Regions from separate parts of the Lactobacillus sp. A27 genome, predicted to be linked through region 2. Evidence: a T-box and tRNA genes for the amino acid it is inferred to sense, from the RefSeq annotation. Region 2 holds a T-box; the other regions hold tRNA genes.
The links. A T-box is a leader RNA that pairs with one kind of tRNA and senses whether it is charged. The one in region 2 lies ahead of leuS (leucine--tRNA ligase), so its partner is inferred to be a tRNA-Leu.

Region 1 (12,019 bases), on a different contig from region 2:
CTTGTTAACATAGTCATCGTAACGATCAAATGGGCTCTTTGGAAGTTCCTTAGCAATTTGATCGATCCATTCTTGGCTAATGTGATCAGGAGCAATATCTGGTTCTGGGAAGTAACGGTAATCTGATGCGCCTTCCTTAACACGTTCCAAAACAGTCTTACCAGTTGCTTCATCGAAACGACGGGTTGAAAGTTGGATGTGACCACCAGCAAGAAGAACTTGTTCTTGACGCTTTTCTTCGTATGCAAGTGAACGACGAACGTGATCAAATGAGTTCAAGTTCTTCATTTCGACCTTGGTACCAAGTTCCTTTTGTCCAGCTGGACGAATAGAAATGTTGGTATCAACACGCATTGAACCTTCTTCCATCTTAACGTCAGAAGCACCAGTAAATTGAACAATCTTACGTAACTTTTCAAGGTAAGCGTAAGCTTCTTCTGGGTCTTCCATATCAGGTTCAGAAACAACTTCAAGAAGTGGAACACCTTGACGGTTTAAGTCAACGTATGAGAAGCCGTTAGTTCCGTGAGTGTTCTTACCGGCATCTTCTTCGATGTGCATTTCATGAATACCGATTCTCTTCTTCTTACCACGAACTTCTACTTCAATGTAACCATCACGAGCAAGTGGTTGGAAGAATTGAGTAATCTGGTAAGCCTTTGGGTTATCAGGATAGAAGTAGTTCTTACGGTCAAAGTGCGTAGTTGGCAAAATGTGAGCATGAGTTGCAATGGCAACCATAATACCTAAACGGTATACGTTCTTGTTAACCATTGGCAAGGTACCAGGCATAGCCCAGTCAATAACATTCGTCTCCGTGTTTTGTTCAGCACCGTAAGTTACTGGTGAAGGAGAGAAAATCTTACTCTTTGTCTTTAATTCGAAGTGGACTTCAAGTCCGATAGTCGATTTAAAATTCATTCAATTAATCCTCCATTCCAGTTGGTGTTTTTTCATAAAACTTATTTGTGCGTTCAATAAAGTCAGCAGTCTTGAAGACATTACCTTCATCAAAACGCTTAGCCATAACTTGTAAGCCGACAGGCATACCATCAACTAAACCAGCTGGAACACTAGCTGCAGGAATACCTGCTAAGTTTGCAGAAATAGTCAAAATATCGTTGTTGTACATCTTGATTGGGTCAGAAACTTCTTCACCAATACCAAATGCAGGTTCAGTAGTAGTTGGTCCAACGATTACGTCGTTTTCAGCAAAGATCTTATCGAAGTCGTTGCAGATTAATGTTCTAACTTTAGCAGCTTGTCTAAAGAATCTATCGTATGAACCAGCTGAAAGTGCAAATGAACCAAGCATGATACGACGCTTAACTTCTGCACCAAAACCTTCAGAACGTGATTTAACGTAAACATCAAGCAAGTTCTTAGTGTCTTCTGCACGATAACCGTAACGAATACCATCGTATCTTTGAAGGTTTGATGAAGCTTCACTTGAAGCGATGATGTAGTAGTCTGGCACAACGTACTTAGTATGTGGCAATGATACTTCATTGATGATTGCACCGGCATCCTTTAAAGCATCAATTTGCTTTTGGATAACTTCACGCATTTCACCACTAACTGCTTCCATGTATTCCTTAGGAACGGCTACGCGAAGACCCTTAACATCTTGGCCAATAAACTTGGTAAAGTCAGGAACTTCACGAGTTGAAACAGTTGAATCGTGTTCATCGCCACCTGCAATTACATTAAGTACTTCTGCTGAATCCTTAACGCGCTTAGTCATTACACCAATTTGATCAAGTGAAGAACCAAATGCGATAAGACCCCAACGAGATACACGGCCATAAGTTGGCTTAATACCAAAAATACCATTGAATGCAGCTGGTTGACGAATTGAACCACCAGTATCTGAACCAAGAGCTGCTACAACTTGACCACCAGCAACTGCTGCTGCAGAACCACCGGATGAACCACCAGGAACCTTATCTAAGTTCCATGGGTTATGGGTTGCACCATAGTATGAGTGTTCAGTTGAAGAACCCATAGCAAATTCATCCATGTTGGTCTTACCAACAAAGGTTGCTCCAGCCTTCTTAAGCTTAGAAACAACTGTTGCATCATACATTGGCATGTAATTGTACAACATATGACTTGCTGCAGTAGTCTTAATACCATTAGTAATAATGTTGTCCTTAATGGCAATTGGAATACCTGCTAATTTACTCTTTGAAAAATCAAGGTTTTCTGCAGGCTTTGCATCATCTACTACAGTAATCCAAGCATTTAACTTCTTATCTGTGTCTTTAATGTTTGCCACAGTATCTTGAGCCAACTTATCTGCTGACAAGTCACCGCTGGCAAGTTTTTTATTTAATGAATCAATATTTTCGTTTAAGTAATTCATTACTCGTCCTCATCCTTATTAATAATTACAGGAACCTTAATGTAGCCGTTAGCCTTTTCAGGAACATTAGCCATTAATGTTTCTCTGTTTTGTCCTTGCCAGTGTTCAGGTTTATCTTCTCTAAATACAGTATCACGATCAACAACTTGAACAGTTTCTTCAACGCCTTCAGTATCAACTTCACTAAGTTGATCTGCCATGTTGATAATTGATCCCATTTGATCTGTAAATTTATCTAATTCCTCTTCATTAAACGCAAGTCGCGAAAGAGTCGCAACGTGTTTAATGGTATCTTTTGTGATTTCCACGCAAATACCTCCTATTCGCCACCATATACATGGACTTGATAATCACTGTCGCCGGTTTCCTTAGCAATTAATGCTTGCACATCATCAACCGATTCAATTTTAATTTCAATTGGAACATTATTAGACAGATATTTCTTTGCCGATGACAAAACTAAACGAGTAAAACTCTGAATTTGCTCATAACCATAAAATTGTGTGGTAATTGAAATATTTTCTTGAGCAAGCTTGCCATTATCATAACGCAAAGTTGCTGTTACTCCACTAATATTAGGGAAGTAATTCTGAATAGCTGCCTTAAAATCATTAAAGTGAGATGCATCATCACTATTAATTGCTTTTTCATTACCAGTTGTCGGTAAAACTTGCATTTTTTCCGACACGGATTTCCATTTAGTTATTTTACTACTATTAGCGGCCGCTGTCCCGTAAGCAAAGTAAGTTCCGCCAACTAATGAATCTTTTTCTGTCTTTGAGAACAATCCAATGGTAATTGGAATATTCTTCAAAGCCTTCTTCTTACGCAAACGAGCTACAATTTCATTAGCAATTTTTTCACCTTGAGCCTTTTGTTCAGCTCTTGAAATTTCAGTCTTAAATTCTGCACCATCACGCTTTTTTTGGTAATAGTCAACAGAATTCATTGCTAAACCTAAGCTCATTCCACCAAGTTGATACTTTGAACCTGAACCAGTTAAATAGTCTTGCTCTACAATTTCTTCCAAATAAATTGGATTACGAGTATCAGGACCATTTTTGCCATTATCAGCTGGATTCAAGCCCTTTGGATTGCTCTTAGACTTTCTAATCAGCCAATCTGTCACTGTTGAAGTATCTAAGTATTGTCCTTCTTGGAACACATATTGGTTAGGTGAAAATTGATTTTTAGAAATCTGGATTAAGCCACGCTCTAATTCACGCGTATCAACTGAATTATCATTATCAGTTGCGGTTAAACCAGCAATTGGACTAATTACATAGCGACCATTTTTCATTAAAACGGTGTAGCCATTTTTACCTGTATTGGTTGTTTGATAACTTTTCTTTTTAGCTGTTGAAGTAGTAGTGGCATTATTTGCTAAACTTGAATCTTTTAATTTACCACAACCACTCAGAGTGAGCATTGCCCCAGCTAAAGCTATAATCTGCAAATATTTTTTCACAATAATTGTCCTTTATTCAATTTGTGCGATTGCCTCTTCTTCAGTCAGAAGTGGTACTCCCAGTTGCTCAGCTTTATTATACTTAGATCCAGCATCTTTTCCATAAATTACGTAATCAGTTTTACGCGATACAGATCCTGTGACCTTAGCACCTAAAGCCTGCAATTTCTTGGTAAATTCACTTCTTGTATAATGCTCTAATTTACCTGTTAAAACAACGGTTTTATCTTTAAATGGATTATCTGGTGCTGCTTCTGGTTCATCTGCACCTAAGTAGTCCATATTAAGTCCGCTTTCTCTTAATTCTTCAATTAATTTTTGTGCTTCAGGTTGAGCAAAATATGTTGTCATTGATTCTGCAATCGTCATGCCTATTGTATCGATTGAAGCAATATCTTGCACCCCTAGTGACATAATCTTTGCTAGATTTTTAAACTTTTGCGCAATTAAGCGGGCTGCCTTAGCTCCAACATGGTCAATTCCTAAACCAGTAATCAATAATTCAACAGAATTATTTTTGGAATTATTAATTGCCGTTAACAAATTATTGATGGATTTTTCTTTAAAGTGATCAAGTTGGGCAAGATCTTCATTTGTTAAATGATAAAGATCAGCTACATTATGCACTAAGTCCTTAGCAATCAATTGCTTAACAATTTTAGGACCTAAACCTGCAATATTCATGGCAGGACGAGAAGCAAAGTGAGTAATGCCTTCTTCCACTTGAGCTGGACAAGATGGATTAATGCAACGCAAGGCTACTTCATCTTCTAAGTGGACTAATTTTTGCCCGCAGGACGGACAAGTAGTAGGAATTTCATAAGGCACAGAATCTGCTGGTCTCTTTGATAAAACCACTTCAGAAATCTCAGGGATAATATCGCCGGCTTTATGAAGCTTAACGGTATCACCAATCCGAACGCCTTTTTCATTCAAATAATCTGGATTGTGCAGTGAAGCTCTTGCAACGGTTGTACCTGCCAGTTGGACAGGATCCATGACTGCCGTTGGCGTTACAACACCGGTTCGGCCAACTGTCCAAACGATATCACGCACGATCGTTTCTTGCTCTTCTGGTGGGAACTTATAAGCAATCTCCCAGCGTGGCACCTTCACGGTATTTCCTAATTGCTGTTCAAGACTTAAATCATCAACTTTTAGAACAATTCCATCAATACCATATGTTAGACTATTACGCTTAGCCGTGTATTCGTCGATAAAATTAAACACTTCATCAAGGTTAGCTAATTTGCGACCTGTTTCATTAGTATGAAAACCTAATTCATGCATGCGTTCAATCGCTTGGTGCTGACTGGTAATCTCGCGCGGTGGATTAACCCATGTATAAATAAAAGTACTTAGTTGACGTTTCTTAGTAACCTTAGGATCAAGCTGACGAAGTGAGCCAGCAGCCGCATTACGTGGATTTGCAAAAACGATCAAGCCTTCTTCTTCACGCTCTTGGTTTAACTTGGCAAAAGCTTCTTTTCCCATATAACATTCGCCGCGAACCTCAGTAGTTAAAGGTTCTGGTAAAACTTGAGGAATATCCGCAATATAACGTGCATTAGCCGTTACATCTTCACCAACATAACCATTGCCTCGAGTCGATGCACGAACCAATTTACCGTCTTGATATTCAAGTGATAAAGATAAGCCATCGATCTTTAATTCGACATTATATTCCACGGGGTGACCAACCAGCTTTTGCATTCGTTGGTCAAATTCCTTAAGTTCTTCCTTAGAAAAAACATCCCCCATTGAAAGCATAGGAATTGGGTGGTTAACCTTTGTAAAATCACTATCGATTTCTCCACCTACACGCTGAGTGATTGAATCAGGCGTAACAATTTCAGGGAAAGCTTTTTCTAATTCAAGCAAACGGTTGTAATTTTGATCATAAACATTGTCTTCAACTTCAGGCGCATCTTTAGAGTAATACGCATCGGCCCATTCATCTAGCTGGGTTCTAAGAGAAGCTGCTTCTTTTTTAGCTTCATCAAGAGTAATCTTAGCCATTTTTACCTCCTGATTAAAAATCCTTTTATTTTTATCTTTATTATACCTTCTTAATAGGCGCAAAAGCTGCTAGAAGACGCTTAATTCCTTTATCTGGGAAGGCAATATCTAATTCCATATCTTCCCCTGTGCCATTGACTTTGGTTACAACACCGCGGCCCCAAGCTTTATGTTCAACTTGATCGCCAACACTCCAGCCTTTCTTTTCGGCACCTACAGCACCAGAAGCCTTTTTAGCAGTATAAACTTGGGCACGAGCTCGTTCAGCTTTACGCGCAAATGGTGCAGGTTGTGATTGAAAATTAGATTTAATAAAGCTACTTTGAAGTTGATTGCTTTCTTCTTTTTGCAAATCTTTAGGATCAATTTCATCCAAAAATCTTGAAGGTGGATTATTTTGCATACGACCGTACATCATCCGTGAATATGCATTAGTCAAATAAAGTTCCTTCTTAGCTCTAGTAATTCCTACATAAGCTAAACGGCGCTCTTCTTCAAGTTCATTATCATCCATCATTGCTCGCTGCAATGGGAACAACCCATCTTCCATGCCGACCAAGAAAACAACTGGGAATTCTAGACCTTTAGCAGCATGCAAAGTCATTAAAGCAACTTGATTATCATCTTCATCTAAATCATCCTGATCGCTCAATAATGAAACTTCTGCCAAGAAGTCACTCAACGGATTTGATTCATCTTCATCGGGCTCATAATGATCATCAAAACGCTTAGTAACTGATAAGAATTCATCCAAGTTCTCTAATCTAGTTTCAGCTTCAATAGTATTTTCTGCTCTTAAAGCATCAGTATATTCAAAGTCAGACAAGATCTTTTCAGTTAAACCAGTTACGCCATGCGTTTGTGCATAAGCTATTGCATCCCTCAATTTTGTGCCAAAATCGCTTAACTTTTTAGCAGCTCTGGTATTAATTGGACTTTCTGCCACATGATCCATGGCATCCAAGGCATTATAGTGATTTTCATCCGCAAATGCCAACAACTTATCCACAGTCGCTGCACCAATACCACGCTTAGGCACATTGATAATACGATTCATGCTCATTGTATCCGCAGGATTTGCGACCAACTTCAAGTAAGCCATAATGTCCTTAATTTCTTTACGGTCGTAGAATTTGTGACCTCCCACGATTTGATAAGGAATATTTGATTTAACAAAAGCTTCTTCGACTGTACGTGATTGGGCGTTAGTTCGATAAAGAATGGCAAAATCTTTGTAAGTGCGTTTTTTAGCTTCTACTTCTTCCTTAATTTTCGAAATAATGTAGTGGGATTCATCATCACCACTTTGAGCTTGATAATAAGTAACCTTGGCACCCTCGCCTTGATCAGTCCATAAATTCTTTGCCTTACGGTTCTGATTATTTTTAATCACTGAGTTTGCGGCTGATAAGATATGACCAGTTGAACGGTAATTCTGTTCTAGCTTAACAGTTCTAACTCCATCAGTTTTGTAATCTTGCTCAAAATTCATGATGTTTTCCATGTTAGCACCACGCCAGCCATAGATTGACTGATCAGCATCCCCAACTACACAAATATTTTTATATTGTGCAGCTAATGCATGACAGAGTTCATACTGAGCTTGGTTAGTATCCTGATATTCATCTACCAAAATGTAACGGAACTTATTTTGATAATAATGAAGAGTATCTGGATCTTTTTTAAATAAAACCAAAGTCTGCATAATCAAATCGTCAAAGTCCATAATTTGATCACGGCGCAGTCTTCTTTGATATTCTTCATATACCTTAGCTGCCATTTTATCAAAAGGTGAACTAGCACTTGCAGCAAAAGCCTTAGGATCAAGCAAGTCGTTCTTTCCATTAGAAATAGCAGACAAAATTCCACGTGGATCGTACATCTTAGGATTAATGTTCAAATCCTTTTCAATATGTTTTACCAAAGTCAATTGTTCTGCAGAATCCGCAATAGAAAAGTTATGACTATAGCCAATCTTATCAGCGTCTCTACGCAAAATTCGAACACAAAGGGCGTGGAAAGTCGACATCCAAATATTTTGAGCGGCTGGCCCTAGCAATTTTTGTTCACGCTCACGCATTTCATTAGCCGCCTTATTGGTGAAGGTAATGGCTAAAATATTCCATGGTGCAACTTGATTTTCTTCAACTAAGTAGGCTATTCGTCTAGTTAAAACAGAAGTTTTACCAGAACCTGCCCCAGCAACGACCAACAGTGGTCCTTCTGTAGTTTCAACCGCTTTTTTCTGTTGCGGATTCAAACCGGCTAAGATAGATTTTTCGCTCATTATTGTCCCCTTCACAAAAAATAAATTTACTAATGCAACTCGAATATTATACCAAAAAAAGCAGCATTCATTTTGCTGCTTTACTTTTACTTATCATATTTTTCCAAATCAAATTGTTCAATCAAATTAATCAATTTATCCGCATAATCAGGATCGGTAGCGTAGCCATCAGTAACCAAAGCCTTCGCCTGAGTCTTATAGTCTTTAGAAGCTAAGACATGCTTATATTGTTGATGATTCCAAGTCGTTCCATTTTGGAATAGACGCGCATGGGCTCTAATCGATGCCTCATATGAATCATAAATTTGAAAGCGTGCCTTAACAGTGATCCACTTGCCCTTAACATATTCCTTAGTTGTCATCACCGCAGAAGTATTAGGATTAGTTCCCTTCACTCCAAATAAATTATTATATTTTTGTGATAAATCGCTTTGCCCGTAATTACTTTCAAGACAAGCTTGGGCAACAGTAATACTTGGTAATAAATCGTATGATTTATCTACTTCACGGGCAATCGGCCCAATCTTTTTAATAAATGCTTTCTTTTGCCGTAATAATTTTGCGGCTTCTTGTTCACGCTGCAGTTGTGCTTGTCTAATTTGTTCAGATTGAATTGCATATCTTCTGTAGTAATGAAAACCTACATATGCCACTAACAAAATAAACAAAATGATAAACACACGTACAACGGTCTTTACGCTTTTAGGTATCCTTGACTTACGCTTTTTTGCCATAATACTTATTTCCTTTAATTCATTAAGTAAAGTATAACCTATTTTTGTGTAAAAAAAAGAAGTCGCTCACTGCGACTTCTTAACTGGTGCGGGCGAGAAGACTCGAACTTCCACGATCTAAAGCGATCACAAGATCCTTAGTCTTGCGCGTCTGCCATTCCGCCACGCCCGCGGCACATCAACTATAATAGACTAAATCTAAGAGATGTGCAAGGGAAAATTGAAAATAATTTAAATTTATTTATTAGAAACTTTAAAATTTTGCTCTAAACGCAGCTGCCTCTTGCATTTACCGCATCTATACCTTCTAGTATTAATTCGGCGCATACGCGGATAATGCAAGCCGCAATTTTCACAGACATAAATATAATTAAATTTTTTACGCCGACGCAAGCCTATATCGGGTGCATAGCGACTGCCACCTACTTTTTGGAGCAAAATTTTAAAATCACGATCGCGATGATGATAACCACGATGCAATAAATGCAAGTGATAGTGACACAATTCATGCTTAATAATGCCTACCAAATATTCATGATATTGTGGCGCTAAAAAATGCGCATTAATTTCAATATGATGATCATCAAGGTGGTAACGTCCACCTGTTGTCGTCATTCGGCGATTGATTTTTACCTGATGCAAAAATGGTCTATTAAAACATTGCAGAGAAATTTGCTCTATTAAATTTTGTAATTCTACCGAATCCATTTAGCATATCGCCCAGCCTGTTTTGGAGTATTGATATGACGTTTTAAATCCGTTACGATCTTATGCTTAAAAGAATGCTTGCCGTTCATCCAAGTCCCTGTAAAAAGATGGATAGACTTGGAATCTTTGGAAGGATTGCACAATACGCCGTCTGGATAAACATGAATGCCCTCTTTAAGCATTTGTTCTTTATTACCAATTTTTAGGCCATATTTATCTATCAAGATGTCAGTAACCGAAATGCTGTTGACTCCTGCCATTTGATTATGAGAATCGAATTCAAAACTGCGATCTTGATAATAATCTAAAATATCTTGCATGAAGGGATGCTTTTTCTCCGCACCAAAAATTGCGGCTGAGAGATAATCTTTGTTCTCAAAGCCAATAAAAGCCTGATCTTTTAACAAAGTAGTTAGATCATCAATTACGCGCACATCGGTATCCAAATAAATACCACCCTGCTCATAAATTGCCCGTGCACGAATATAGTCAGAAACAAAGGCCCATTTTTTAGCCTGATAGGCCTGCTCAATATATTTATTTTCATGCATGTCAAAATTATCTTCATTCCATTCAATGAATTGATAAGCAGGCAAATTTTTCTTCCAGGTCGCAATACATTCTTTAATTATTTTTGACTTAGGATTATGACCTACCCAAACATAATGAATTATTTTTGGTATCATTTTTAACCTCGTTTAAAGAAATTCTTGAGCAGTTTAACAATATCTTTGTTAAAGTCCAACTTAAACAGGAACATCAAGCCCAAATAAATTACGAGCATGATAATTGATTTAACTGCCATATTGAAAAATGCAGATGAAACAAAGTTAGGCATCAGCATCCCTGCAGCTAAGGTAATCAAAGCAATTGCAATATATTTAGGCACATCATGAAAGACATATGTAAATCGATAGCCATCGCGTACTACCCACAGTCTAAGTATTAACACAACAAATTCAGTAATTAAAATGGCGATCATTGCTCCCATCGCACCATATGGACGGTCTAGCACGTAACTTAAAACAATTTCTAAAATCGCTCCAATTACGACCGGAAAAGCATAATCACGGTCCCGACTATTAGCCAGAGCAAACTGATTAGCAAAAACCCCACCGGTTGGAATCATGATAATGGTTAAGGTAAACCAAAACATCAACGGTGTCATTGGAATATATTGATTTCCGAAAAAGAATGGCACGAATTGTTTAGTATTAGCCATAATGATTACTGCAAATAATGTCCCCAACATTACCGTGGCTTCTAGGGACTTCTTCATCACTACCTTTTGTGCTTCTTTTCCTTCACTGGCCATCTTCGGCATGATAACAAGCGAAATACTAGTGATTACGCCTAAGATCATGTTTGAGATTCTTTGCGAATTATCATAAAAAGAAACCTGGGTTGAACTTGAAAAAAGCCCCAAAATTGGTTTATCTAACGATGTATAAATTTGGGTCGCAATCTGCGGAATCATTAGCGTACCAATCGCAATTGCCGTCTTTTTGAACTTATAAAAATGAGCGACTGGCTTGCCTACATAACGGTGAATGTCAAACCAAAAGACAAAGGACCCAAGCATAGTCGAAACCGACATGATTAACAAATACTTCCACAAGTCTGCTGGTGATTTTACCCATAATAAGATCAATACAACGCTGACTAGTTTTACACAAGTATTTTTCAAAACAACTCGGCCGAAGTCGGCTAACCCTTGGAAGAACCATGAGATATCCACTTGTGCAGAAATCAAATATGGCACCATTAATAATAGATAAAACCAATATTGAATATGGAATACTGTAGTAATAAAAACAGTAAAAGCAATAGTAATAATCCCAGCAATCCCCTGGAAATACCATAATCCCCAAAATGCTTTAGTTAAATCTTCAGGTGTACCATACGTCCGTGTTTTTGAAATCGTCCGCATCCCCACATAAGAAACTGACAAAATACAAAAGATCATCAAAAATTGGACTGTGTTATTAACACTACTGTAGATTCCGTAAGTTTTTGGTCCTAATACCCTTGAAAGATAGGGTACTGTAATCAGCGGTACTAAAACGATAAAGATCTGATAAACCGCATTATATAAGATATTTAAAAATGTTTTACGCAATACCTTAACCTCGATATTCTTGAGTCATATATTCAAAGACATTTTGACAGTATGAATCACCCTTAGCCTCACTAGTTAAATGCAGCCAGTAAAGACGCCGATTGACAATTTGTTGATTATCAAGATGATCCAAATTATTGATTAATTCCGCTTCTGAATTAACGCAAATACCCGGTGTAATTTCATCATACGGACTAAGCAGAAGTCCACGCGTCTTTTTATATTGCTGTAAGAAGTTAGTGACAAAGACAATCGGTTTATTAAGATGCAGATAATCGAAATAAATCGATGAAAAATCGGTCATCAAGAAATCGGTATC
Region 2 (8,130 bases):
CCATGAAAAAAGGAACGAGTTTTGCTCGTTCCTTTTTTATTACCTACTTGCATCCCTTCCCCAGTGTTTTAACTCCAAACACAAAAAGAACGATGAAATCAATCATCGTTCTTCTTTCATTAACTATGAATATGCAATTTAACTAAAATTCGTTCAATTTTGCTACCCATAACTTTTTGGGCTAAATCTGTCTTTATTGTGGCTAAGCCATAAAAGACAATTCCCACGACTACTGATAAAATTACCAGAATCAAGGCAGATATTCTATGATCTGGGTTTAAGAACTTGCCTAAGCCCATCTCAACTAATTTAACAATTAGGAACATCCCTATCGAAAATGCGGTAATACCAACCAAGCGGCGGCTTGTTCTATTCAAATTAAAGTCATACTGTACTTCTAAGTGCTTCAATGACAACAGAACAATCACCAATAAGCCTAAGTTGGTTGCAACTAACGGTCCATAAATCTTGAACAAAAAGATCATCGGATATTGCAAAATGCCCTTCAGGATTAAACCTAAAACTAAATATTTTATTGCCAATCCATTTTCTGACAAACCTTGCAAAACCGCCATCAATACTGTAAAAAGTCCTAAACTGATTGCAGTAAATGATGACAAGTATAAAACGTTGCTACCTAATGGATCTGGGCCATAGAAAACCGTATAAATCGGTTTACTAATAGCGGCCATTCCGAATGCAGCAGGAATCATCACGAACAAGAACAAGTCCATCGTATTAGCAATTTGCTTAGAGATGCTCTTAAAATCGCCTCTAGTATGTGCAGCTGACAAAAGCGGAATCGCTGTCACTGCCATTGCACTTGCCAAAGACACGATAATCATGATCAACTTATTGGCATTAAGACCAAATAATGCATACCAATCTTCAATTGTATCTGAACTTGCATGAACCAGCCCTGCAATCATTGGGTGGAATGTATATTGGTCTACTAATGAGAATAAAGTTATTCCTGAATCGATAATAATAAATGGAATTGCCTGTTCAATAATTTCCGCAAATAGTTCGGTTGTGGAAACTTTTAACCGATTATTCGAATTAGCAACCAAATTATCTAATTGTTTTCGCCGTGAAAACAAGAACCAAACTAACAGGCCAATCCCAAATGCGGCACCAATTGCGGCAGCCAAGTTTGACTGGATAACGGCATGAACATAAGAGCCGTGCTGCACTTGCATGATCACAAATGCCGTTAAAAGCATCCAAACTACTCGAGCAAATTGCTCCACAAACTGTGACATCGCACTTGGCATCATGTCCGCATACCCTTGGAAGTACCCACGCATGATACTCAAGATCGGAATAAGCAAAATCGCATAAGACAAACTACGCATAACTGCAATTTGTCTTGGATCGCTTTGACTACCGTTAGATGCCAGTAGCGGTGAGGCAAAATACATGATCGCAGCAGAAATTACTCCTAAGAAGGCCATTAAAATTAACCCTTTATGGAATAATTTTCGCCCAATTCCATATTCATTTAAGGCATTATACTTAGCCACCTGTTTGGCAATCGCTCCCGGAATTCCAGCCGTCGAAATTAGAATAAATATCGTATAAATATTATAACTTCGCGCAGTTAAGGCATTGGCAATATTCCCATAGTCACCCATCCAGGCATACCAAGGAATAATATACAACGCACCTAAGATTCTAGAAGCAATCGACCCAAAGGTCATCCAGGCAGAGCCCTTTAAAAACGTGCTTTGTGTATCTTTGCTATCTAAATTATTTTCTTCTTCCATCAATTTTTCCTAATAAAAAGCATTAACTAATTAATTGTCACTCAATTTGCTTCATAAAGCTCAACTTCATAAAGCTTTTAGGAAAAACTTAACTTATTTAGCAACGATATTAACAATCTTGTTAGGTACAACGATAACCTTCTTAACGTCCTTACCTTCCAAGAATTTTTGTACGTGTGGTAAAGCCATAGCTTCTTTTTGAACAGCATCACGATCTGCATCCTTAGCTGCTTGGAACTTACCACGAAGCTTACCGTTAACTTGAACCATAATTTCCACAGTTGATTCAACTAACTTAGCTGGATCATAAGTTGGCCACTTAGCATAAGTAATTGATTCATCATGACCAAATACTTGCCAGATTTCTTCCATCATGTGTGGAGCAACTGGAGCCAAAAGCTTAACAAATCCTTCTGCGTATTCACGTGGAATACTCTTAGCTTTTTGCGCAGCATTGATGAAGACCATCATTTGAGAAATAGCGGTGTTGAAGTGAAGAGCGTCAAAGTCTTCAGTAACCTTCTTAACAGTTTCTGCATAAACCTTGTCGAGTTCACCATCGTTTTTATCCACAATTCTTTCTTGTGGAATTGCCTTAAGGTCAAGGTCGTTAACAAACAAACGCCATACACGATCTAAGAACTTCTTAGTTGATGCTGGACCATTGTCATCCCAGTCAATTGAAGCATCAAGTGGTCCCATGAACATTTCGTACATTCTAAGTGAATCTGCACCGTATTCATCGATCACTTCATCTGGGTTAACTACGTTACCCTTTGACTTAGACATCTTTTCGTGGTTCTTCAAGATTAAGCCTTGGTTGTACAAACGTTGGAATGGTTCCTTGGTTGGAACAACACCCAAGTCGTAAAGAACCTTGTGCCAGAATCTAGCGTAAAGAAGGTGACGAACTGCATGTTCTGCACCACCGATGTAAAGGTCAACTGGAAGCCATTGCTTCAATAAGTCGTAATCAGCTAATTCTTTATCATTGTGTGGATCAACATAACGTAAGTAGTACCAACTTGAACCAGCCCAGTTAGGCATAGTGTTGGTTTCACGCTTACCTTTTCGACCATTTTCATCAACTACGTTTACCCAGTCAGTTAAGTTAGCTAATGGACTTTCTGGAGTACCGGATGGCTTGATATCAGTTGCATGTGGTAAACGAAGTGGAAGTTGATCCTCTGGAACAAGTGAAGTAGTACCGTCTTCCCAGTGGATAACTGGAATTGGTTCACCCCAGTAACGTTGACGACTGAAGTCCCAGTCACGAAGCTTGTAGTTAACTTTCTTTTCACCGCAGTTGTGTTCTTCAAGCCAGTCAACCATCTTCTTCTTGGCATCCTTGATGTTCAAACCATTCAAGAATTCTGAGTTAATGTGTGGACCATCTTCAGTGAAGGCAGCCTTAGATAAGTTGCCACCTTCAAGTACTTGATTAATTGGCAAATCAAACTTTTTAGCAAAATCATAGTCACGATCATCGTGAGCTGGAACTGCCATTACGGCACCAGTACCGTAACTTGCTAAAACGTAGTCAGAAATCCAAATTGGAACTTCTTTGCCGTTAACTGGGTTAATTGCGTAAGCACCAGTAAATACACCGGTCTTATCCTTGTTTAAATCAGTTCTTTCAAGGTCTGACTTAGATTCAATCTTCTTGATGTAAGCATTAACTTCGTCTCTATGACCGTCAGTGGTAATTTCTTGCACCAACTTGTTTTCTGGAGCAAGAACAGTGTATGAACAACCAAACAAGGTATCAGGACGGGTAGTAAAGATATCAAAAGTCTTGTCACTGTCTTTAATCTTGAAAGTTACTTGTGCACCAACTGAACGACCAATCCAGTTACGTTGCATTTCCTTAACTGGTTCTGGCCAATCCAAATCGTCAAGGTCTTCCAAAAGACGATCTGCATAAGCGGTCATTTTAAGCATCCATTGACGCATATTACGACGGTATACTGGGTAACCACCACGTTCAGTTTTACCATCAATAACTTCTTCGTTAGCTACAACAGTACCAAGGTCTGGTGACCAGTTAACTGGAACTTCAGCTTCATAAGCAAGGCCCTTCTTATACATTTGTTCAAAGACCCATTGAGTCCACTTGTAGTAGTTAGGATCACTAGTAGTAATTTCACGATCCCAGTCGTATGAAAAGCCTAACTTGTTAAGTTGACGCTTAAAGTTGGCAATATTGTTTTTAGTAACAACTGCTGGATCTTCACCAGTCTTTAAAGCATATTGTTCTGTTGGAAGACCAAATGCATCCCAACCCATTGGGTGAAGCACATTATAGCCTTGTGCACGCTTCATACGTGAGACAATATCGGTTGCAGTATATCCTTCTGGATGACCTACGTGAAGTCCCTTACCAGATGGGAATGGGAACATGTCCAATGCATAATAATTTTTCTTCTTGGGATCTGTACCTGTCTTGAAGGTATCATGCTTTGCCCAATAATCTTGCCATTTCTTTTCGACAACTTTGTGATTATACATATTTTTCCTTTCTAACAAAAAAGTCCTATGATTCTATCAATCATAGGACGAAATAATCGCGGTACCACCTAAGTTCCACATCAAAAATGTGACCCTTAATCGCTCCTTAACGCGGATGGCAACGATAGGTTTCAATACCAGGACAAGTTCACAATTCCATTCTAAGACTTCACAGCAACCAGTCTCTCTCTGAAAAAATATCCTTGTTACTACTTCCTGACCTTTATTTTCTTATAGATAATGATTATAATTTACCACAAATGCTAAAAATTACAAGGGGAGACTTTTTTTGATTAATACAAAAAATCCACCAAGAGATACTCTGGTTCCAGGGATAATCTTTGTGGTCATCTACGCAGCGTGGGCGATGCTTGTTTCATCTGGTTCACCGTTTATCCACAATTTCGACAATGCAGTCATCAGCATTGTCTGCAATAATAATCCGACAAATGTCGCTTTTGCAAAAACTTTTACCAATTTAGGCAATACCAGCACGATTACGATAGAAACAATTATCTTATTTATTCTTTTAATTACGTTTAAACAATATGCTTATGCTTGGTTCACAGCAGGCGTCATGATCTGTGCCAACGGTTATAACTGGATTATCAAACACGCAGTTGAGCGCCAACGTCCAACCGTTCACCATTTAGTTTATGCCGATGGCTACAGTTTTCCATCAGGTCACTCAGTTGGTAGTGCCGCATTATTTGGAGTTTTAATTATCTTGACAATTTTATTAATTAAAAGCAAATTCTGGAAAACTCTATTAATTATCATTTGGGCGTTGTTCCCGATCTTGATCGGCTACACAAGAATATTCGTCCATGTGCATTATCCATCTGATGTCTTTGGAGGTTGGATTGAAGGAATTACCTTTGTTTTACTTGGTTATTCATTCTTATACCACTTTTACATTGAACCAAAAATGTTAGAAAAATCGCGAAAATAAACAAAAAGACTAGTGAATTTAATTTTCACTAGTTTTTTTGTTGGTTAGATTCACAATCTGCGTAATAATAAGTAATGTAACTATTTGAACAAATCAATTAAACGATAATAATTTTATTAGTTTAAGGAAACAATTTATGAAAAATTTTAAGCCTTGGAAAAAATATCCACTTATTGCTGATGAATTAGCTGAAGTCGATGCTTTGATTCAGCACACCATTCAAACTCCTCATAAGAGTTTACAGACTGCTTTATTAACAATGGCCGACAACGGTGGCAAATATCTGCGCCCCAGCCTTTTATTATTAGCAGCACATGTAGTCGGAAAAGTTAATCAACAAACTATTAATTTAGCTTCATCTATCGAAATTTTGCATATGGCAACTTTGATTCATGATGATATCATCGATGATTCTGATCTGCGTAGAGGCAATATCAGCATTCAAGCAGAGTTTGGCAAAGATGTCGCTGTGTACGCTGGTGATTTATTATTCACCAACTTTTTTGATTTAATGCTGGATACAACTGCAGAACACGAGTATCTGGTGCGCAACGCGCAAACTATGAGCCATATTTTAAATGGAGAACTCGGTCAAATGGCTGAACGCTTTAACTTAGAGCAGACCTTTACGGATTATCTAAACGATATCAAAGGTAAAACCGCCGCCCTCTTCCGTTTAGCAGCTGAAGAAGGTGCACATTTTGCGGGTGGGAATGCCGAAGAAAGTGAAGCTTTAGCCAATTTTGGAGAAAATCTAGGAATCGCATTTCAAATTGTAGATGATTTATTAGACTACACAGGCAGCGACAAACTCAATAAGCCTACTTTAGAAGATTTAGCTACCGGTGTTTATTCCTTGCCACTTTTGCTTGCACTTGATCAGCCCGAGTTAAGACAAAAGCTGTTGCCTATTTTAAATAAAAAACGCGAAATGTCCGTTTCAGATATGCAACTGATTCAAGAAATTCTCGTTAATAGTTCCGTTATTGAGAAAAGTAGGAAACTCGCTCAAGATTATGCCCAAAAAGCGGTTGACTGTTTAGCTATTTTTCCAAATAATAGTGCAACAACATTACTTAAGAAAATGCCGCAACAATTGTTGAAACGCAGCTTTTAAAACAAAAATCCAGACGCATTAAAGATGCATCTGGATTTTTTATTTGGTATTAATTTTTTGATCACGATATGTTCGGTTCAAAACGATGGAAACAATTATCACGATTAATGAAACAAAATATACGGCTTTTAATCCACCCAAAAGAACTTGACGCAACTGTGGAATCGTATTGGCTGCTAGCGTCTTGGCATTTTCCGCAGAAACGATTTTATTCATCATCCCTTGAGTCAATCCAGGGTGCTTAGCTAAACCATGAGCTACCGCCGTATTAAAGGCAATACCGTAGATTGAAATCATCATAGTTTGACCCAAATATTTCATCAAAGTATTAAATGAAGTTGCTACCCCAATGTCAGACTTAGATACTAGCACTTGAGAATGAACCTGAGATGCCGTTGTAATAACCCCAAATGCGGTACCGTTAAAGGCTGCGACAATACAGAATACCCAGAATGGTGTGTAAATTGGTACTAAAAGCAATACCAAATCTGTGATCACCAATACGCCTAACATATAATCATAAGTCCGCTTAATACCCCAGCGGCCAAGCATCCAGCCTAGAATAAACGAACCTACAATCCACATTAAAGAACTTGGTGTAACGGCAAAACCAGCAAGCGAGGCGTTAGTTCCGTTAATTCCCTGCATCCAAGTTGGAATATAGAATTCAAAGCCAATAACTACCCCACAGATAAGTAGAGTAATTAGATTGATTGCCAGGAACTCTCTATTTTTCAGCATTGATAACGGCATTATTGGGTCCTTAGCGCGCTTTTCTGCCTTAAAGAAGGCAATTACCGATACCACAATTAAAAGAGCTAAAATAGCCATTATTGCAATATTGGTGTTTTCGCCAAGATCCTGTAAGAAGAACATCAAAGCTAGCAGTAAAATTACCAACCAAGTTGTACCTTGCAAGTCCAACTTTGATTTGGCATTGTGCTTTGGTTCTTTTAAATAGAAAATAACCAGCAAAAAGGCGATAATTCCGATCGGAACATTAATATAAAAGACCCAGTGCCAAGACAGATGTTGAACAATAAAACCACCTAATAGTGGTGCAATTACTGAGGCTACTCCCCAAAAGCCAGAATTGAGTCCTAACAGTTTTGCCCGTTTTTGCAAAGTATATAAATCCGCAATCAGCGTAATAGCCACCGGTTGAACTGCTCCTGAACCTAATCCTTGAATTGCTCTAAATACAATTAATTCAATCATATTCTGAGCTAAGCCACACAATGACGATCCAATGACAAAGAGTGCAATCCCAAATAAAAAAACTGGCTTTCGCCCAATGCTATCTGCCAGTTTTCCATATAAAGGAGTTGACACAGCCGTCATCAAAAGAAAGATTGATACAACCCAATTCATAATTTCCAATCCATTCAGATCAGAAACTATGGTTGGCATCGCAGTAGAAACAATCGTTCCTTCAACACCAGACATAAAAGTAGTCATAAAAATCGCAAGCGTGACTAGTGACACGTTTGTTTTTTTCATTTTTACTCCCTCTTTTTATTATTTATTGTTTTTGATGTAATCAAGTAAATCTTGAGTTTTATCGGTCTTTTCCCACGGTAAATCGACATCTGTTCTGCCGAAGTGACCATATGCGGCAGTTTGTTCATAAATAGGACGACGCAAATCAAGCATCTTGATGATACCTGCTGGACGAAGATCAAAGACATGACGAACTGCTTCAGTCAAAAGATCATCATCCACCTTACCGGTACCAGCTGTATCAATCATAATTGATACTGGGTGAGCCACACCGATTGCGTAGGCTA
Region 3 (12,019 bases), on a different contig from region 2:
TTGCTAAAGGTGTCTTACCAAAGCTAACCTCAGTAGGAATTTGAGTCTTAGGATCAACTAGCTTCCACCCCTTTGGCGGTGCAATCCGATGTCCAAATTCGACGGTTTGCCCTGTTAAACCTGAGAAGGTATATTCTGGCTCAATGACATTCTCAATGACTTTTCCATTCTTATCAACATTCTTATAAACGAATTGTACCGTTACAGATTGAGAAATTGGTGAGTAAAGTACTACTTCAGTCTCTCCATCTTCAGGGCCATTAACCGGATCAATTGTCGGTGTTTTTTCTTTAACTGTTGCTTGACTAGCTTTATAGCCAGCAACCGGTAAGACGCTAACGCTGCTAAAATTGGTATTTGAATCGGATTTTATTTGCCAATCGCTGTATGTAACTGCATTCTTGGCTTGCGCAGGATCCGCTAATTTTAATTTTACCAAGTCAATTGTAGCTTTTCTTTGGTAAAAAACATTTTGAACAATATCTTTAAGTTCTTGCCCTTGATCATCAACTACAGGTTGATCTCTTAGATCTTTGCCAGCCGATGTCGCATACTTGAATTTAATTGTCCGTGATACCTTTCGATTCAAATCCTTTTCATTTACGCCTTGAGGATAAGTACCCTTATAGCCCTCATTAGTAGTTAAATCATCACCAGTTGCGTGGCATTTATCAGGATTAACCTCAATTTTTTTGTGACGCATCGTTACAGTCCATTTCTGAACTTTTTGATTGTCAAAATACTTATTAGTATCATCAGAATAGCCATCAGTTACCAATTCATAGCCTTTAGCCACAAGATCTTCTAGCCGCTTACGCTTATCAGTTGAATACTTAATCTGTGATCCATGTGAACCATGCATAGTATCAGCTATGATCGTACTACCATCATTATCGGCATCAATATAAGTTATTACGGCATACGTTTGAGCAGCTATATATGCTACGTTAACTGTCTTCGGGACATCGCCTACGCTAGCATTCGCACTATCTACAGTAGCATCAACGGGCACATAATTAGCAATCGATGGCGATGTTACTTCAGTGAACTGACCATAATTTGGCACGCTAGTGGTCGTACCATTTTGAGTAGTTGCGGATTTTACTGCACGATAATTTCCGGTATAAGTAATTTTTCCTGTAACTAAATCAATCGTTGCATCTTGATAGAAAGTTACGGTTTGAATCGTGTCACTTAAACCTACGACGGCTTTACCACTGACATCACCCCCATTGATTTCAGTTCCATTAGCATAAACATGGTGAATTGTTCGCTGAGCTGAGGATTGGCTAGATATAGCATTAGGATCATAGTCGTTAATTGGATATACTGGACTGTTTGGATCACTTGCATCAACTTTTTCACCTGCAGTTGGCAATTTATCAGGTGCAATCGTCACTAGTTTGTGATGATAGTAGACATTAACTATCGTTGATTTGCCATCTACACTAGGAACAGCTTCTGCTACCTTTAAAAAGGCATTACCGTTTTCATCAACTGGACCTTCATAACCAAATTTGGACAGATCATAATTAATTACCGCATCTTGCTTAGATGAATTTCCATTTTCTGTGTCAATTTCAAAACCAGAATATTGATCACTAACATCATATGGAATATATGATTCGCCGGCTTTAGGCTTCCACGACCCATCGACCAATTCCAACTGACTAGGCTTATAATAACCAAGAATTGCGGAAGTAATCGCATCAGTTACTTCAAAACGCTTGTAGTAAACACTTTGCGAAATTGTATCTGGATAATCCTTTTTAGGCAATGGTTTAATTGGTAAGTGATTTAATGTTTTATCATTTTGATCGGCATCATGGTAATAAATAGTTCGTGATATTGCTTTAGCCTGTTGATTATAGTTAACCGGGTCTTTTACATAAATAAGCACATTGTTCTTTTCAGTATCACCAGTAAACTTCTCTGGTGCCACCAACTTACCAGTGTCAATATTAAAACTATCATCGTAATAGACAATATTTGGTTGCCCTGTCCCCGTATCAAAGTAATGGATCTGATCAAGTTTATATGCATTTGGCGTTAAGAAATCGTGAACTTTTTTCCTAAGCGCTTCAAGCGCACCAGACGCATCATCATCAGTTTTTCCATTTAAAAACCCGATTGGTACAGTAGTAATCCACTTTTTTTGAGTTTCATTGAACATTGTATAAGTCAATGTTTGGTTATCCGGAATATAATGTACTACACGTTTTGATACTATTTGATCAGTTGTTGGATTCGCTGTAAATAGCGAATTAATATTATAATTTTTAGCCGTTTGTGCCAACGTCGAATCTGCGGTATTAGCAGTGTAGCCTGACAAAGATGGCAACCCCTTAACCCCAGGAATCGTAAAATTACCATTTTCATCAACAGCAATACTTTCATTGGTGCTGGTGTTAACAACATAGTAAGTTGCTTTACCTGTAACCAAATCCGTTACTCGTTTTAGACTATATGTATACGAAGTAGGAGTAGCTTTTTGGCCATTTACAACAATTGTATTTTGATCATCAGTTCCACCTGCTTGGTACTTGCTAGAACTATTATCATACTCATAGTAGGTTGTATCTTGAATCGTCTTAGCTTCCGATTTCGTCTTATGTTTCAGTTCAAACTGAACGATATCTCCATTAAAGTAATACTTGACCTGTTTGCCAAAACCTGCATTTTGAGCTTCATCATCAGAATTAGTAATGATGAAGCTAGGAATTGAAGAACTGAGTTCATAATTTTCTGGAATCAAGGTAGACGGAATATTCTTTGGATCAAAATCTGCAAGATTCATGACGTCTTTATTTTCGACATAAGTCTTAGCCATGGATGGAACTTCAATATATTGATCCTCGCCATTGGCGTCAACATAATGCAATCTCGTATCGATCGTTGATTTACCAACAATTTGAATACCTGTGTCAGTTGAGACAAATGGCGTGAATTTCGATCCCGTCAAAGCCACTCTTATATAACCTGTTTTACCAGCGTCAGACTTAAAGTTAGGATCATGTCCCTTAATTACGAAACGTCCTATTTGATCAGCAGCTGGAATATCTTTCGAAAACTTCACAATGATCGATTTAACCTTAGACCAGTCTTTAACTTGATCACCAGTAACATAATTATCTAGTGAAGGTTGAATACCCTTTTCCTTAGTCGATGGCAACCGTTGAACGTCATTTGCGTAGTAGAAAGTAAAACTATTATCAAAAGTCTTATCATAAGAAGCATCATAAGTAACGGGACCATCAACAGTGAAGTCAAAACTAGTGCTATTGTCACTGGCTAATGGAACGTTAATCAACAGCCTCCCATCTTTGATCACATTCAAATCATAGTTAGCTACGTTAACGTAGTAATACATTGTTCCGTCGCCTTTAGTATCACTGGTTCCTTTGACAGCAGCCTTAGGATCTTCATTACCTTGAGCCATGTTAGGAACATAAGCAATAACTGGTGATTTAATAGTGAATCGGTTGCCATACAAATAGGATAACTTATAAAGCGAGCCTGGAATATCACTGTTAGTAATATTTTTAGTAAACGCCTTAGTCTGATCATCTAGATTGGTAGCAGTATACTTTGTCGTATAATGACTCATTCCCGACTTAGTATAAACAAATGCATCATAGTAATAATCTCCAGCAACGCCATCAGGATCGATTGTGATGTAAAGCCTATCATGAGATTGACTGTCATTAGTATTATAGTTAAATCCGGTTCCAGTATAGTCTAGTTTAACTACTTGACGCCCATCAACCATATAAGTTTCAAATTTAGGCTCGATCACTTTACCAGTATTGGCATCTTTAGCTTTATCTTCAACAGCATCCCAACCACCACTAAAACTGAAGTATTTTGGTAAAACATAGTAAAAGATTGGTTCAAAAACTTTTACCGTGGTTGCTTTAGGATCCGTATCAAAGTGCATATCAATTGATCCAGCTGATTTAGTCGGATTAATTGGATCATATAATTTACTACTCTGGTATCCCCAGGCTTGCATTGCAGCTGTTAAGCTATCCAAGCCCAAAACCTTTTGGTCCACTGCTGAGTTTGCAATTTGATTATTATTAAAATCTGCAGACCGAATCGCAATCTTAGTCGATACAGTTGTATCTGGTGGCAAAGTTGCCATATTATTCAGCTTATCTGAAATATAGCCATAGGCTTCAAAAACATCCGGATCCTCATTTTGGGTCGTACTACCACTATTACTTTTCAGGATGTCTGAAAGATCCAAACCCATCTTGGTAGTTGCCCCTACTTCAACATAATTAGGCAAAATATCGGCCTTATAGATGGTGGTTCCCGTAGGTGCAGCAATAACTTGCCCAGCATCAACCGACGCTGTAATAAAGCGGTGCTTTTGCGTTGCCTTATCTACAACTTCAATAATATATTGGTAAGAAGTTAATCCTGGTCGCAAGGTGGCATTAATATCAGGAGTTTTGATACCAGTCACTGCCAAATTTTCATCAAAACCAACTTGAATATGGAGACTATTGGTAAAACTAATTGAAGTATCATTGGTAAAGCCAAAATAGTTCACAATGTTGGTTGCTTGCTTTTGAATAAGAGTGTTGCTTCCGTTATTGCCAACAATTTGAGTTGCTAAATCACCTTGTTTAGGCGTTACTTTAGGCCCAACTAGATTAACTGACCATGGCTGATCGATGGTTGCTGAAATAGTTGAAATGCCATCAACGGTTCTTACTTGTTGATCAATTTTAATATTGCCACCAGCTTTATAGATCTTATTCTCAAACGGCTCAACGGGCTGCATGAATTTTCCTACCAAGTGATACCCAGTAGCATTAGGAGTAGTGTCAGCATTTTGCGAACCTGCTCCAGCTGCCACTGTAATTACAATATCTGCTCCAGCTTTTTCTTGGGTAATTGTGGTTTTTCCATCAGGCACGCCACTTGCTCGTAAACTAGCATCAGGATCGATTAAGAAATCACCAGGTACGGGAATGGTAATCGTCGTTCCCATATTAACCGCACTATTAACTTTATTGGCGCAATAACTGGTATCGTTTTGTATTCCCGTGGGTTGGTTAATATTTAACTGAAAATCATAATTAGTATTGGTTTGTAGTTGCGTAACCTTATTGGGACTAGGCTTAGCTTGCTTAAATGTTGGGTGCATGGAATCCTTAATTATAGTAGTAAAGTATAAGGATTTATTTTTCACTTCAACTTTATCAGGATCCACGTAGCCCCATGTAATTTCTCGTTTAACTTCGCCAGCTGGATCAATCGCATTACTTGAAGTTGCTGCAGGTTTTCCAGCATAGTTGTTACCATCTGGAATTACTAGCTTAAAACCGGTTGTAGTAGTAAAGTCATTGCTTACTGTTAGTTTGTAATTACGATATTTTTGTCCATCAACTGTTTGATCATTCTTAGAAATAACCCCACGATTGACTATGATTGTATTATTAAAATTAGAATCATCAATCCCAAAAGTCGTTACTGGTACCGTAATACCATAAACTTCACCAGCTTGAAAAGTACCAGATAAGTTAATATTAATTGGGGCACCATCAGTACCATCGTTACCAACAGTATTACGGTCGATCGATAAGGTAATGCCATTATCATCAGTAACCGCCAAATCAGAATCAGTAGTGGCCAAAGTTGCGGGTGCTACAGCTAAATTGGTTGCTACGGCTAAATTGGTTGCTACTATACTATTTGTAGTAGACGTAGTTATTTGCTTTGCACTATCCGGTGTGTTCGTTTCAGTCAAAGCTTTATCACCAGTATTGGTAGGTGCAGTAGCTTTAGAATCTGTTGTTGATGTTGTTTTTTCAGTTACCGTATCAGTTGCATTCGTAGTAGATTTTACTTTGTCATTACTAGTAGTATCAGTTGCAGAAACTGATTGATCAACCTTGGCATCTTGAGTTTGGTTTTCATTATTCGTTTGTGTTTGAGAAGTCTGATCCGTTGAAGTTGAATCCTTAGGCTGCCCAACAATATTCAGTTTTGTATTTGTGGTTTGATCTCTTGTTATAGTATTATTATCAGTTGTTTGCGAGCTAGAAGTTTCAGCAAAAACAGTATGCCCACCAGCCATAAAAAAAGTTACTCCTAGCATTACCGAGGCAATACCAATTGATAACTTTCGAAAACCAAAAGTAGGCTTTTGATCCATTGTTTGCTTTAATCTTTCGACTCTATTACCCTTGGCTAGCATAATTTAGCGTATAGCTTTCATGATTAGCTTATCTTGGAAGCGATACTTTTCACTCCTTTCTCTAGTTAATTTTTTAAAGCAATATTCAATTGTGAAATTCTTATTTTTCTAGCTATTAATGATATCCCCTAACCTTAATTATACGCTGATTATTAACCAATGTTGCACTTCCCTGTAAGAAAATTTACCACAATTTAATGAAGTTTTGTAACTATGCATATAAAATTATTATCAGATTAAGAGATCCTGTTTTCGCCAAATACTACCAAAAGAATTATAATGAAGCATCATTTTCCTCACACAAACGAGCTTGCATTCTCTGTGCAAAAAAACTATCCAGGACTATTTTTACTTTGCTCAAAAATGGTCAAATCTATAAAACACCGAGGTAATCAATTGGTCTAAAACATTTTTGGAGGAGTAGAAATAATTTTTAAAAACCCTAAAACTAGGGCTTAGTTTCATGTACGCAAATTTTGGTTATAAAACAAACTAAATTAGAAATAAAATTAACTTTTACATTGACTTATCACCACATGACTCATAGATTAGATATTTATATTTTACAGGATAGGCAAACATATGTTTCTATTTTTAAAATAAAAAAGCTGACTGCTAGATCAGCTTGGTCCTATCCATCCCCGCATTAAAATACGGGGATTTCCGGGCATTTTTCATTAAATTCACTATGAAAAGAAGCGTTACTCACAACTTGAGTAGCGCTTCTTTGTTCTAATTATCCTTAATAACTACCTTAGTTCCATCTGGAATATGATTCATAATCCACTTAGAATCAGGTACACTTAAACGAATACAGCCGTGAGATCCTTGAGTTCTGCCCAATTTAGCTGCTTCTTTTAGGTTATAACTATAGTCCGCCTTTGTTGGCACAGAGTGGAATAAGTAAACATTATCCGGACTCCAACTGGTCCAATTGTTAGCTCCTTCACCTAAATTATAATTGAAGAAACTATCTCCACGACCGTTTTGAATCTTGTAAGTTCCAGTTGGCGTAAGGGATTTTCCCTTTTTGTAAATCCCTCCCGTAGATAACATTGTGTAAAGAACTTTGCCTTTTCTCAGCAAATAAGTCCGGTTACCTTTTAAAGATACTCGCAAGGTTAAATCTTGTTCATTTGGCTTAATCTTAGGATATTTTTTGATTTCACTTTTCTTTTTCCAAGCGCCTGCTTTACGTAAATCCTTAGGATCACGGTAAGGACGATACAAGGCACCATCATCTATCTTCTTAGCTTTTTTCTTAGGCTTAGTAGCTTTGGTTTTAGCCTTAGTTTGCGTGGTAGCTGCTTCTTGAGAAGCGTCAGACTTAGGTGCACAAGCCTTAGCTAAACCAATAATAGCTCCGAATGCGATTACAATACTAGCAACACCAATAACAATATTTTTCTTCATAAATATAGCAATCTTCTTTAATTAATAGTTTTAGTTTTATTGAAATATGCTATGCGTATTCATAGCATGATGTTAAAAAACATCCCTAATAATGGGGATGTCTTTTATGACTATATAAGATTTTAACATGTTTAGTCTAATTCGGAATATTTTTTCATTAATTTAGGCAATACTTTAGAAATTTTGGTTGGTCTAACTACATAATCATCTTTATTGATTAAATCACCAGCTAAAGAATGAATATAAACAGCTGCTAAAACTGTATCGACGCTTGGACCAAATTGTGCAACAAAACCGCCGATGATTCCAGCCAAAGTGTCACCCATGCCGCCAGTAGCCATGCCAGGATTACCGATTGGATTAACAAAGAATTGACCTGTACCATCATAAACATGTGTATGATTAGATTTTAAAACCAGCATTGCATTACTATCCGGAATTAACTGATTAAGAGCATCTACATTAGCACTATCTGTTTGAAATGGGATACGAATTTGACTTAATCTTTGCCATTCCATTTGATGTGGCGTCAAAATCAAGTGCCCAGCATTAGCAGGCAATAATGTTTTGTCTTCACTAATTAAATCTAATGCACTAGCATCCAAAACCACGGTTTGACTTTCTGAAGTACATCTTCTTAGAATTACCAAAATTTGTTTAGCTAAATCACTCATCCCAAGTCCAGGACCGCAGACAACTACGTCCACCTTTTTGATTAAATCCGCTAACTTGCTATCGCGCCAGTCAATAAACATCGCTTCTGGCAAACGAGCATGCAAAGCAGATAAATTCATAGGATGTGTTGCAGTAGCTACTAACCCAGCACCAGCATTTATAGCACCTTCAGTAGACATAATAATTGCGCCGCCATAGTTGTCACTACCGCCAATTAAAAGCACGCGACCATATTTTCCTTTGTAGCTGTCACTTGCCCTTTTTTTGATAACTTTCTTTAAAATGTCTTCAGTTATTTCCGTCATTTTATCTGCCCCCGAAAAGCATCCGCCAAATTCTTACAAAGAAATTAACCTTACCATTTGCGGCAAGTGCCTTAGCTTTTACATTCATTCCATTAGGATTTGATAATGAAATAATCTTTTCATTGCCAGACTTAAATTGATAATTGCCTACTACTTGACCTTTAGTAATTGGTGCCTCAACTGTTTGCTTGTTTAACTTAGCTACTAAGGTTTTACCATCAGCAGGATCCCAAATTGTTGTCTTTTCTTTAAGACCCAAATTAGTAGTGGCATTATCTCCATCAGTTACCTTGATGTTTTTAGCACCAGCCATTTGACTACTTGCGTTAAAAGTTACTGGACGATACTTAGTAAAGACATAGTTCATTAACTTCTTAGTTTGCATAAAACGTGCAGGGTCAGTACCATCCTTGTGACGCGCACCCATGACTACAGTAATTAAACGTGCACCTGCATGATTGATAGTACCAATAAAGCAAGCACCTGCGGCATCAGTAGTACCCGTCTTTAAACCATCGACTGGATAAGCTTTATCATATTGTGAAAGGCCCTTGAGCATCCAGTTAAAGTTAGCCATCTTAGTAGTATGACCTTGGTCTTTGAAGTCTAAATGAGCTAATTTAGTAGTTTCTAATACTTCAGGAAAATCTTTGATTAAGTTTTGACCTACAATTGCCATGTCCTTAGCTGACATAGAATTTTCAGCATTTTTACTTACACCAGGATATGCATCCTTGCCTACATTGCCATTTGGCAAACCACAAGCAGTGTAAATTTTGGCATCTTTAATACCCCACTTCTTCACTTGTGCACGCATTTGATCGATAAATGCCTTTTGTGAACCAGCGATAGTTTGTCCTAAAAGCATGGCAGCACCATTAGCTGATTCGATCAAAGTTGCTTGATAAAGTTGCTTAATAGTATAAGAATGTCCCATCTTAAGAGGTACATTTGAATACTCAGCATTATTAGCCACCTTCACAATAGAAGCGGTTGGCTTAACTTTTTGATCCCAAGATAGTTTTTGATTCTTAATTGCATTTAAAGTTAAGTAAACTGTCACAAGTTTAGTCATAGAAGCAATTGGCAAAGTCTTATCTGCATTTTTTGCATACAAAACCTGGCCACTGTTACTATCAATGGCGATTGCTGACTTGACATCTAATTTAACTTGATCCGTTTGATAATTAGCCACATCCGCCTTAACAGGTGCTGAAAATGTTGCACCACACGATACTAACGAAATAAGAGCAACGAGGCTAATAACAGCTCGTTTTATCTTTTTACTAAAAAACATGAAACCCGTCCTTTTGAATAATAAAGTATATTTATGCTTACATTTTACCAAATATTTGGTATTATTATTCATGTACATGAGAAAAATGCCCGCTTGGCGGAATTGGCAGACGCGCAGCGTTCAGGTCGCTGTTCAGGTGACTGAGTGAAGGTTCGAATCCTTTAGCGGGCATAAGTAAAGACCTAGCAGTATTTGCTAGGTCTTTTTGCTATTCTTTTTCTATTTCAAAGAGATACGACTGAAAATCACCAGTCACTTGGGCTGTATCACCATTAGAAGCATTGAATTTATATGGTTCACGCAAACCAAAATTAGTAAGTACTCTACCACTAACCTTATTTTTTTGATTAATGATATAGTCTGCATTTTGATCTAAATTTGAGAGGGAAAGATAACGATCAAGCGTATCATTTGGCTTAGCTAATTTACGGAAAAAGCCAATGATTTGTTTTTCATCTTGTTTTACGCTCCATGCATATTTATTTTGATCTTCTAAGGGCACTAATTGCTCAAAGTGGCCATTAACAAGTAGATCCCGTTTACTGCTATGAAAAATGTAAGCAAATGTATGACTATGTTCTATTTTCATACATTTTGGACTATTCGTGCTTTCCATTTCTCTTACCAACGTCTACGCTAGTATTCCGATATTTCAATTTAGAAGTAATCGCATTGACTAGCTCTTTTGGCATCTTTTCGGACGTAGCCTCGCCCGCAATTATCTTATAAGGCTCGATTTAACTCTGGATGCTTTACTAGCAGCGTTAGGTTGGCCATGGCATTTTCGTCGCGATCAACCTTTTTATTGTAATTAGGACAGCTAGGATTATAACAGACAAACTCGTTATGCTTGGTGCCATGCTTTTTATTGCCCTGCAGCGTGATCTTTTCATCGCCTTTTTTGACCAAGCCGCATGCTGCGCATCTTTGCGTTGATGGATATAGCTTGTTGGCAATAATCAGTTCTTTACCATACCATTCGCATTTATATGTTAAAAGCTTTCTAAACAAGCCAAACATGCTTCGATGCATGCCTTTTGAAGCCACATGGCTCATAAGCATGCCTTTGACTCCCAGATCTTCAATCGCTATTTGATCGTAATTGTTTACCAGTTCAGTAGTAAATTTATGCATTAAATCCGTTTGAATGTTTTGGGCACGCTGATAGGATGCCTGAAGCTTGATTCTCGTCTTCAAGTATTTCTTGCTTTGCGCACCTTTAATTCTACCGTTGACTGTTCGCTTCTTTGCCAGCTGCTTTTGATAATGCTTTATTTTGCTGTATGTTTTGGTCAAAGACTTAGGAATAATCAAAAGCTGACCATCTTCATAATTGAAATGGCCTACGTTTATATCTACGCCGGTCGCTTTGCCTGTTTTCTTTTTGACTTCGAACCTATCTTTGGGGATCTTATATGGAATTGCCACATAATACCTATCCCTTACTCGATAAAAAGACATTGTTCCTGTAGGATAATCAAAAGGCTTTTCTGACAATTTTATTGGTTGCCAATTTGCTTTCAACCCTTGAGGCTTTTCCAAAACCAGCTTGCCATTAACAATTCTAGCTTGGTCGCTCTTGAAGCCTTGCTTGGGAGCCCGCTTAGATTTAAATTTAGGCTTGCCCCAATCTTTTTGAGCTTTATTGAAAAAATTTTGCCAGGCTTTGCCCAAATCCTGTACGGCTAGCTGCAATAGATGGGCTGAATAGCTAAATTGCCAGTCTTCTTTTTCTGCCACTAGTTTATTCCTGATGGCTTTCCAATTAGGCGCAGGATAGCTGGCAAGCATTTCTTCTTGTTCGGCAGTAAATTTGCGTTGACTCTTGGCCTTTCGCAGTTCAGCTTTGATCTCTTTATCAAGCATCAGCTGCCTAATATCGTATTCGTCATTCCACAAAGCCAAGGCTTCATTCCAGCAGAATCTCCGATAATCGCAATTGCGATCAAAAACAGCCTTCATCTGTTTGTTGGGAAACAGCTCATAGGATTTGGTTTTTATATAGTATTCTGGCATTTTATCCACCTCCTTTTATAGATGCATCGCTTATTCTTTTAAATTAGGATCGTTCTTTATTTTGTTTTTATACCTTCTCAGTCCATAAAGACGGCATGAAAA

Region 1: it has a tRNA-Leu gene. The T-box ahead of leuS (leucine--tRNA ligase) is inferred to sense a tRNA for this amino acid. The anticodon was not compared.
Region 3: it has a tRNA-Leu gene. The T-box ahead of leuS (leucine--tRNA ligase) is inferred to sense a tRNA for this amino acid. The anticodon was not compared.

Annotation. Positions count from the first base shown of each region.
Region 1 is NZ_JAEHNT010000037.1:69,533-81,551, forward strand. Features, by position in the region: gene gatB (Asp-tRNA(Asn)/Glu-tRNA(Gln) amidotransferase subunit GatB) at 1-921, opposite strand, end outside; gene gatA (Asp-tRNA(Asn)/Glu-tRNA(Gln) amidotransferase subunit GatA) at 926-2,365, opposite strand; gene gatC (Asp-tRNA(Asn)/Glu-tRNA(Gln) amidotransferase subunit GatC) at 2,365-2,673, opposite strand; gene JEM49_RS06185 (CamS family sex pheromone protein) at 2,685-3,833, opposite strand; gene ligA (NAD-dependent DNA ligase LigA) at 3,846-5,852, opposite strand; gene pcrA (DNA helicase PcrA) at 5,893-8,139, opposite strand; gene JEM49_RS06200 (glycoside hydrolase family 73 protein) at 8,226-8,873, opposite strand; tRNA gene JEM49_RS06205 (tRNA-Leu) at 8,958-9,045, opposite strand; gene JEM49_RS06210 (SprT family protein) at 9,111-9,581, opposite strand; gene JEM49_RS06215 (glycosyltransferase family 32 protein) at 9,569-10,267, opposite strand; gene JEM49_RS06220 (oligosaccharide flippase family protein) at 10,270-11,700, opposite strand; gene JEM49_RS06225 (CDP-glycerol glycerophosphotransferase family protein) at 11,705-12,019, opposite strand, start outside.
Region 2 is NZ_JAEHNT010000002.1:100-8,229, forward strand. Features, by position in the region: gene JEM49_RS00320 (putative polysaccharide biosynthesis protein) at 120-1,766, opposite strand; gene leuS (leucine--tRNA ligase) at 1,860-4,274, opposite strand; T-box leader at 4,315-4,507, opposite strand; gene JEM49_RS00330 (phosphatase PAP2 family protein) at 4,564-5,226, shown strand; gene JEM49_RS00335 (polyprenyl synthetase family protein) at 5,363-6,343, shown strand; gene JEM49_RS00340 (MDR family MFS transporter) at 6,383-7,843, opposite strand; gene metK (methionine adenosyltransferase) at 7,862-8,130, opposite strand, start outside.
Region 3 is NZ_JAEHNT010000018.1:1,516-13,534, forward strand. Features, by position in the region: partial or broken gene JEM49_RS03560 (mucin-binding protein) at 1-6,211, opposite strand, end outside; partial or broken gene JEM49_RS10785 (IS110 family transposase) at 6,439-6,603, shown strand; gene JEM49_RS03565 (L,D-transpeptidase) at 6,944-7,624, opposite strand; gene JEM49_RS03570 (NAD(P)H-hydrate dehydratase) at 7,756-8,604, opposite strand; gene JEM49_RS03575 (serine hydrolase) at 8,606-9,901, opposite strand; tRNA gene JEM49_RS03580 (tRNA-Leu) at 9,989-10,072, shown strand; gene JEM49_RS03585 (GH36 C-terminal domain-containing protein) at 10,110-10,490, opposite strand; gene JEM49_RS03590 (RNA-guided endonuclease InsQ/TnpB family protein) at 10,625-11,917, opposite strand; gene JEM49_RS03595 (IS607 family transposase) at 11,948-12,019, opposite strand, start outside.